One region of the Clostridium chauvoei genome, then DNA from elsewhere that is predicted to be linked to it. Evidence: riboswitches for the same ligand, from Rfam matches in the RefSeq annotation. Region 1 holds a riboswitch; each other region holds the start of a gene.
What was found. A riboswitch is a leader RNA that binds a small molecule or an ion and turns the genes downstream of it on or off. The one in region 1 is predicted to bind thiamine pyrophosphate.

Region 1 (3,206 bases):
TACCAATTAAACTTGCTATCATACATCCTGTACCTGTAACACTCTTAAGTTTAGTTGTTCCATTATCTATTTTTATAACTTTTTCTCCATCTGATATAAAATCTGTCTTTCCTGTAGCAACTACAACACACTCTAGCTTTTTAGCTACTTTCTTTATAACTTCTGTTATATCTTCTCCATCATCAAAGGAGTCTACACCTTTACCTCTAACATCGAAGCCACCTATATATTTAATTTCAGAAACATTTCCTTTTACAACATCAAATTTTATTTCATTTAATAATCTATTAGTAAAATCAGCTCTTGTTTTTGTTGCAAAAACTCCTACTGGGTCTAGTATAACTGGCTTATTAAATTTATTTGCTGCCTTGCCTGCTTGTACAAACAAATCAAGTCTATTTGAATTCATAGTTCCAATGTTTATTACTACTGCACTTGCTATATTAACAATTCCATCTACTTCTTCATAAGAATAACTCATTAATGGACTTGCTCCTAAAGCTAAAGTTATATTAGCACAGTCATTTATAGTTACCTCATTTGTATAATGTAATACTAATGGATTTACTTCCTTAACTTTGTTAATTAATTGATACATTTTAATATCTCCTATGTGCCTTATTATCTATTTTCAAATCTATAAAAGTGATTAACAGGTCCTACGCCTTTACCTATATCAAAACTATGTCTAATAGCTTCTGTTATATATTCTTTACTTAATGCTACCGCTTTTTCTATTTCATAACCTAAAGCCAAATGTGATGTTATTGCTGATGATAATGTACATCCTGTTCCATGAGTATTCTTTCTATTTATTCTTTCTTGCTTATAAAGTTCAAAAGTATTTTTACCTATAAGAACATCAACAGCATCACCATCTAAGTGACCACCTTTCATAAGAACATACTTAGGTCCAAGTTCTAATATTTTCTTACCAGCAACTTTCATATCCTCTAAGTTATTTATTTCTATTCCTGATATTTCTTCTGCTTCCATTGTATTTGGAGTTAATACATATGCCATTGGTATAAGATATTCTATTAAGTTTTTCTTAGCTTCAGGCTTTAATAATGAATATCCACTCTTTGATATCATAACTGGATCTATTACTAAATACTTAGGATTGTATTTTTTTAAAGTTTCTACTATTCCTAATATTATTTCTGGATTTGATACCATTCCTATTTTTACAGCTGCTGGTTCTATATCTTCAAAAACTACATCTATTTGCTTTTGAATTATTTCCTTGCTTAAATCTTCAACATCAAATACACCTTGTGTATTTTGAGCTGTTATTGCTGTTATTACACTCATACCATAAGTACCTATAGCACTAAATGTTTTTAAATCAGCTTGTATACCTGCTCCTCCAGAAGAATCTGATCCTGCTATCGTTAATGTTGGAATTCTGTAATTACTCATTTTCTTCTCTCCTTTATTTTAAACAATAAAAAAACAGCTATTATTCCTAATCTAGAATATAGCTGTATAGTTCAGTTTATAAATATAGTAATATATTTTTTTAATATATTTAGTAGCTTTCCTACGCTGGCATTATCCAGATCAGGTATAAGGGTTAATAGAGTTCATCTATCTCTCAGCCTTAAGGCACCCCTAGCAATTATTCTATTTTATACCTTTATTATATTACTATAAATTACCTTGTCAACATTATTTTCCGTTTTCTAATATAAATAATTTATCTATGATGCTTGTGAATTTTCAAATTGACTATTATAAAGAGTTGCATAGAATCCATTTGCTTTTAATAACTCTTCATGATTTCCTTGCTCTATAATATCTCCATCTTTCATTACTAGAATTAAATCTGCATCTCTAATAGTTGATAATCTGTGTGCTATTATAAAACTTGTTCTTCCTTCCATAAGGTTTTCCATTGCCTTTTGAATTAAAACTTCTGTACGAGTATCAACTGAACTTGTTGCTTCATCAAGTATTAATATCTTTGGATCTGATAAAATAGCCCGAGCTATTGTCAATAATTGTTTTTGTCCTTGTGATACATTACTTGCTTCTTCATTTAATTCCATATTATATCCATCTGGAAGAGTTTTTACAAAATGATCTACATGAGCAGCCTTTGCAGCTTTTATAACCTCTTCATCTGTTGATTCTAATTTTCCATATCTTATATTTTCCATAATTGAACCATTAAATAACCAAGTTTCTTGAAGAACCATACCAAATAAATTTCTTAACTCATCACGATTAAAATCTTTTATATTATGGCCATCTATAAGAATCTCTCCACTATTTACATCATAAAAACGCATTAAAAGTTTTACCATTGTAGTTTTTCCTGCTCCTGTTGGACCTACTATAGCTACTTTTTGTCCTTGTTTTATATTTGCATTAAAATTATTTATTATTGTCTTGTCTTTATTATATCCAAAGCTAACATTTTCAAAGGTAACTTGACCTTTAATATTTTCTATACTTGCTGGATTTTCAGCAAATTGTTCTTCTTCCTCTTCGTGTAAAAATTCAAATACTCTTTCAGCAGCTGCTGCTGTTGATTGTAATAAGTTGGCTACTTGAGCAGTTTGAGCTATTGGTTGCGTAAAGCTTCTTATATATTGAATAAATGAAAGAATATCTCCAACTCCTATTGTCTTCTTAATTGCAAGCCACCCACCAAGAATAGATACCATTACATATCCTAAGTTTCCTATGAATGTCATTATAGGCATCATCATACCTGATAAAAACTGTGACTTCCAAGCTGAACCATATAAAGTATTATTTATTCTATCAAATTCTTCTATTGCATCCTCTTCACCATTAAATGCTTTTACTATATTATGACCACCATAAACTTCTTCTACTTGACCATTTACATGACCTAGATATTCTTGTTGTGATTTAAAATACTTTTGTGATTTTTTTACTACTAGTGATATAAAAATCATTGATATTGGTAGTATTAAAAGTGCTGCTAATGTCATTATCCAACTAATGGAGAACATCATTATAAGTACACCAATTAAAGTTGTTATTGATGTAATAACTTGTGTCATACTTTGATTTAAATTTTGACTTACGCTATCTACATCATTTGTTACCCTAGATAATACTTCGCCATGAGTTTTAGAATCAAAATATTTAAGTGGCATACGATTTATTTTCTCTGAAATTTCTTTTCTTAAGTTATATGATACCTTTTGAGAAATTCCTGACATTACAAA
Region 2 (3,206 bases), 1.1 Mb from region 1:
GGATCAAAAACAAAAGATGGAGCATCATGTGGGAAAATAACTCCTAACTATGGGAATGTAAAAAATATAATTGGTGTTATAAGTGGTAAAGGTGGAGTTGGTAAATCAACAGTAACAGGTATATTAGCAAGCACTTTAAGAAAAAAAGGATATAAGGTGGGAGTGCTAGATGCTGATATAACAGGACCATCAATGCCAAGATTTTTTGGAATAAATGAAAAAAGAGCTATGATGCAACCTATAGGAGAAACTAGTGTAAAATATTTTCCAGTAGAAACTGAAAGTGGAATAAAGGTTATATCAATAAATCTTTTAATTCCTAATGAAGATGAACCAGTAATTTGGAGAGGTCCAATGGCAACTGGAGTATTATCACAATTATTTACTGATACAAACTGGGAGGACTTAGATTACTTATTAATTGATATGCCACCAGGCACGTCAGATATAACATTAACTATAATGCAAAGCTTCCCTTTAACTGAGTTAGTAATAGTATCAACACCTCAAGACATGGTATCTATGATAGTTAAAAAGGGTGTAATAATGGCTGAAAAAATGGGTATCTCTGTAAGAGGTGTAATAGAAAATATGGCATATATTAATTGCCCTGGTTGTGATACTAAAATTAAAGTCTTTAGCAAAAAATCAGCTGAAGAACATGCAGAATATTTAGGTTTACCATTATTAGGTGAACTTCCTATAAATTTAGATTTAACAGAAGCTTTAGAGCAAGGAAAAGCAGAAGAATACGTAAGAAATAATGATTTATACGCATTAATATTTGAAGGTTTATATTAATAAATACATAACTCTTTTTTCTTTGGGAATAATATAATTGAAGTTATTTAGAAAGGATGAGAGTTATGAAAGCTAATGTAGATAAGGATACTTGTATAGGTTGTGGACTATGTCCATCTGTATGTCCAGAAGTGTTTGAAATGGACGATGATGGAAAGGCTGTAGCAAAAGTTACAGAAGTTCCAGATGCAAATGTTGATGAAGCTAAAGATGCTGAATCAAGTTGTCCAGTAAGTGCAATAACAGTAGATTAATAAAAAAGTTCTACCTTGAGTTTAAGGTAGAACTTTTTTTGTTAAAATTAACTTATACTTGCTTGTTTACTAGATAAGTTGTTAATAATTCTATCAAAAGGTAAGAAGAAAATAATAATTAAACAAATAATTAATTCTCCACCTACAGCTGTTCCATTTACAACTAAAGAATATAAAGCAGGTGACCATCCTTCAGGTGCAAATGCTCCGAAAAATACATAACCTGATATAAAGTGGAATATAAACTTTAAAGTCATACCAACAGCTGTTCCAATCATCTTATTATTTTTAAAATATCCTGCAAAACCTACAGCCATGTATGGTAATGGATAATCAAATAATACTTGAATAGGATGTAGAATATAAGGGTTTAATATTAAACTTATTATACCAAATAAAAACCCTGTTAATAATCCTATTTGTGGGCCATACATATAAGCGATTAATATTATAGGAACCATACTACCTAATGAGATGCTACCGCCTCCATTTGGTAATACATATAATTTAATCATATTTAGTATAGTTGCAAGAGCAAGAGCTATACCGATTCTAGTCATTATTTTAGCATCAAGCTTAATATTTTTGAACTTTATTATAGCAAGTAAAAGTATGACGCCACCAATAACTGTGACTATTGATAATGGGTTGTCCCATAAAACTGAAAAGCTTTCTTTTAGAGTAGAAATAAAATTTGACATAAAAAAATACCTCCTTATACTTGTGCTAGGAGATATAAGATATACTAATATATACATGAAAATGTAATATAGATATCATACATAAGCTTCCCTACGCTGGTATTATCCAGATCAGGTAAAGGGTTAATGTTAAAAACATCTCTCAGCCAATGGCACCCCTAGCAATTGTTAAATATAGGTTATATTTTAAAGTTATTTCTAAAAAAAGTCAACTAATTTATCTTTGTAAATTTTGGAAGAATGATTATTACAGTAACCAAAACTTCCTGATTGCGAGGATATATTTACAGTTGAACCTATAGATGTATAATTATCTACCTCTGATAATGGAAGTTTTATAATTGTATCATCTTCTAAGCAAACAAAAGCTTCAAAATTACTGTAATCTATTATTTTACCTTTCAAACTAACACCACCTAAAAGTTAATAATATTAGTTTGGTCAAAAAGGTTACTTATAATACAAAAAATGTTGAGTATCTTTTAACTTTACTCAACATTTTTTAAAATTTATACTTTTTCTATTGCTAGTCCCATCATACCAGGACCTGAATGAACAGCTACCATAGCGCCTACAGGTGTTATGCCCATAAACTCGCAATTATGTAATGCTTTAACTGATTCAGCAAATAAAAGAGCTTCATCCATGCAACCACCTTGAAGTATCCAAACTTTACATTTAGATTCATCTAGATGAGTTTTTAAAACTTCAATCATTTTAGATAAAGATTGTTTTCTTCCTCTAACTTTAGCATATGGGTGATAAACTCCATGCTCATCCATAGTTATAATTGGCTTAAGGTGTAAAAATTGACCTATAGTTCCTGCTAATTTACCTATTCTGCCACCTTTTTTTAGATACTCTAAGGTATCTAAAGTAAAGTAACCTGTTATGTTTTCACGAATTCTAGGTAGTTCTTGTATTATTTCATCATAAGATTTTTTTTCTTTAACGAGTCTAGCAGCTTCTAATACTAGAACTCCTTGAGGGAATCCTATGATTTTGCTATCGTATACATAAGAGGTAAGGTTTGGATGCTCTTCTAATGCTAATCTAAAGGCATTAAATGTTCCAGACAATCCACTAGAAACAGAGATTGCTATTACATGAGTATATCCATTAGCTTCTAAATCTTTTAGAACTTTAGCAGAAGTCTTAGGACTAGGAAGAGATGTTGTAGGAATTTCTGTAGAAAGTCTGTTATAAACCTCTTCAGGAGTAATGCTAATTTTATCTTCAAATTCCTCGTTTGAGTATAAGATTCTTAAAGGAAATAGATGTATGTTATTTTCTTTTAATGTTTCTAAAGATAAATCAGATGCACTATCCGTTAAAATTGCTATCTTTTGCAAATATATAGCCCCCTTTCTAATTATATATCAATTATATATCATATTTGATAACTATATCAATAGTGATAAGGTTATAATTTTATTAATTTATATAGATT
Region 3 (3,206 bases), 370 kb from region 1:
AAGAGATGCTATTGATATTGCAGAGGCACAAGGTATAAAGGTAAGTTTTGAGGAATTTGATTTAGGAGACGCACACCCTAATACTGTTAAAATATTAATTACAGGAAAGACAGGTAATAACTATGAAGTAATAGGTTCCTCAATAGGGGGAGGAAGTATTCAAGTTTCTGAAGTTAATGGTAATAATGTTGAATTTACAGGTGCATATCCAACATTAATTATTTCACATATGGATATACCTGGAGCAGTCTCAAAGGTTACAGCAATTCTTTATAAAGATGATATAAATATAGCTTTTATGAAGGTATTTAGAAGTCAAAAAGGAAAAGAAGCTACCATGGTTTTTGAGGTTGATCATTCAATGCCAAAAGAAATGATAGAAGAAATAAAGCAAATAGATTCAATAAAGAAGGTAATAATGATTAATCCAGCAAAGGATGGTGAATAGAATGTTAGCAAGATCAGGAGAAGAGCTATTAAAGATTTGTAATGATGAAAAAATAAGTTTAAGTGAATATGCTATAAGATTTGAAATGGAAAACAAAGAAATTTCAAGAGAAGAAGCTTATGCTAAGATGTATAAAAATCTTGAAGTAATGAAAGCTGGAGCGTTAGAAGGTAGAGAAAAAGCTGTTTATTCTGTAAGTGGTCTTATAGGTGGAGATGGGTATAAACTACAAAAATATTTAGATAGTGGTAAATCTTTAACTGGAGATACTATGATAATGGCAATGGCTATGGCATTATCATCTTCAGAAGTAAATGCATCTATGGGGAGAATAGTTGCTTGTCCTACAGCGGGATCTTGTGGAATAGTTCCAGCTGTAATTTTAACAGCAGGAGAGAGATTATCTAAGACAGATGAAGAGCTTGTAGAAGCATTATTCTCAGCTTCAGCTGTGGGCATGATAATAGGAATGAATGCAACATTAGCAGGTGCAGAAGGTGGGTGCCAAGCAGAATGTGGTTCAGCAGCAGCAATGGCATCAGCCGCAGTTGTAGAGATGATGGGTGGAACGCCTAAAATGGCATTAGATGCTGGAGCTATAGTACTAAAAAATATTTTAGGACTAGTTTGCGATCCAGTTGCAGGATTAGTAGAAATACCATGTGCTAAAAGAAATGCATCAGGAGCAATTAGTGCTTTATGTACGGCAGATTTAGTTATGGCAGGAGTTGAATCAAAAATACCGTTTGATGATACAGTATCAGCAATGTATAAGGTTGGTAAGAGTTTACCAGCAGCTTTAAGAGAAACAGCTTTAGGTGGAGTTGCTGTTACAAAAGCTGGTCTTGAGCTTAAAAAGAAAGTATTTGGAGATAAGTAAAGTATTTAAAAATTAAATTTATTTAGAGCTAGGGGAGCTAATATTTTTAGCTGAGAATGAAGATTAAATCTTCTAGACCCTCGAACCTGATATGGCTAGCACCATCGTAGGAAAGCACAAATAATACTAAATTATTATGTTTAATTAAGGTGTAGCTATAGCTACACCTTTTTTTATTTATTTTATATATAACATTGGAGGAGACAAAATGAACAAAGAGAAAAATTTAACAAAAAGACTAGCATTAAGTGGCATATTCATTGCAATAGCCACAGTATTGGGAACATTTTCAATACCTTTTTTTGGAGCTAAAATATCACCAATTCAACATTTTATCAATGTTTTAGCATCAGTTACTTTAGGTCCACTTTATGGGGGAGGATGTGCTTTTATAACATCATTATTAAGAAATATTTTGGGGACAGGTAGTTTACTTGCTTTTCCAGGAAGTATGATAGGAGCATTTTTAGCAGGATTTATATATAATAAAGTAAACAAAGTAGAAGGGGCATTGATAGGTGAAGTTATAGGAACTGGAATATTAGGTGCAATAGTAGCATTTCCGATAGCATCTATGATACTAGGAAAGGAAGTAGCATTATTTTTTTATGTAACTCCATTTTCTTTAAGTTCTATATTTGGAGGATTGATTGCTTATATACTTATTAAAGTTCCAGCAATTAAAAAAATTTTATTAGAAAAGAAATAATACAATTTATATAAATTTTTAACATAAACAGCTAAATTAGAATAGTATAAAATAAACTTAATATTTATTCCTATTTGAGAGAGGAAACAAATATGCAAATTAGTATAGAGGCTTTAACCGATATTCTAGACGTTCAAAGGGATAACCAACCTCTTATACATTGTATTTCTAATTTGGTTACTATAAATGACCTAGCACAAAGTATTTTATGTTACAACGGTAAGCCTATAATAGCTCATGGAATAGAAGAAGTTAATGAAGTAGCTTGTAATGCTAAAGGGTTATTGTTAAATCTAGGAACATTAGATAGCAATAGGGTAGAAGCAATGGAAAAATCACTCAAGGCAACAAGAAAAAAGAATATTCCAGTGTTATTAGATATAGAAGGAATAGATATGTCTTTTTTTAGGAGGCAAACAACTTTAAGTTTTTTAACACGATACAATATAGATATATTAAAGGGAAAACTCTCTGAATTTAAGAGGTTAGTTAAAACAGATAACGTAAGTAATACTGATTCTAAAGATATTACAATGATAGGGAATCATAAAATAAGATCAGAAATTAAAGAGATAGCAAGGAAGTTTAGGAATATACTAGTAGTAATAGACGAAGAATGTTATGTAACAGATGGATTTAGTGAATTTTTTATAATGAATGGAGATAAAAAATTTAGAAATATACTTGGTATAGATAGTATATTTAATGGAGCAATTGCTACTGGAATGGCATTAGCAAATACAAAGGCAGAGATGATTAGATATATTCTAATATCTATTACAATAATAGGTGTCTGTGAAGAATTAGTAATACAAAAGAAAAAGAAAGCGATGGATTATTTACTTTAAAACAACATCTACTAGATGAAATATACAATATAAAAAAAGAAGATTTAAATAAAATGGGAAATATAATATATGAGTTTAAAAGATAAAGAATCTAGTTAGTTTTTAGCCAAAATAAGTGATATTAAGATTTTGTATCACTTATTTTTTTATTTCTCGCAAAGGAATTTTTACTATGTTATAATTTACTAAAAATAGGATAAGAATTTAAAAAGAAATACTTACTACATAAGAGGTAAAAGGAGAGACGGTAGATGAGTACTCCAATAGAGATATTAAAAAAATACTTTGGATATACTTCATTTAGAGAGGGTCAATTTGAGA

Region 2: linked by a shared signal. The riboswitch ahead of thiT (energy-coupled thiamine transporter ThiT) and the one ahead of thiD (bifunctional hydroxymethylpyrimidine kinase/phosphomethylpyrimidine kinase) in region 1 are both predicted to bind thiamine pyrophosphate.
Region 3: linked by a shared signal. The riboswitch ahead of thiW (energy coupling factor transporter S component ThiW) and the one ahead of thiD (bifunctional hydroxymethylpyrimidine kinase/phosphomethylpyrimidine kinase) in region 1 are both predicted to bind thiamine pyrophosphate.

Annotation. Positions count from the first base shown of each region.
Region 1 covers NZ_CP018624.1:676,392-679,597, reverse strand. Annotated here, with positions in the region: gene thiM (hydroxyethylthiazole kinase) at 1-598, opposite strand, end outside; gene thiD (bifunctional hydroxymethylpyrimidine kinase/phosphomethylpyrimidine kinase) at 622-1,422, opposite strand; TPP riboswitch at 1,524-1,626, opposite strand; gene BTM21_RS03075 (ABC transporter ATP-binding protein) at 1,704-3,206, opposite strand, start outside.
Region 2 covers NZ_CP018624.1:2,489,469-2,492,674, reverse strand. Annotated here, with positions in the region: gene BTM21_RS11795 (Mrp/NBP35 family ATP-binding protein) at 1-801, shown strand, start outside; gene BTM21_RS11790 (ferredoxin) at 867-1,055, shown strand; gene thiT (energy-coupled thiamine transporter ThiT) at 1,103-1,756, opposite strand; TPP riboswitch at 1,828-1,926, opposite strand; gene BTM21_RS11780 (hypothetical protein) at 1,955-2,161, opposite strand; gene BTM21_RS11775 (DegV family protein) at 2,266-3,108, opposite strand.
Region 3 covers NZ_CP018624.1:303,955-307,160, forward strand. Annotated here, with positions in the region: gene sdaAB (L-serine ammonia-lyase, iron-sulfur-dependent subunit beta) at 1-448, shown strand, start outside; gene sdaAA (L-serine ammonia-lyase, iron-sulfur-dependent, subunit alpha) at 450-1,328, shown strand; TPP riboswitch at 1,349-1,458, shown strand; gene thiW (energy coupling factor transporter S component ThiW) at 1,537-2,037, shown strand; gene BTM21_RS01500 (hydroxyethylthiazole kinase) at 2,130-2,885, shown strand; gene recQ (DNA helicase RecQ) at 3,137-3,206, shown strand, end outside.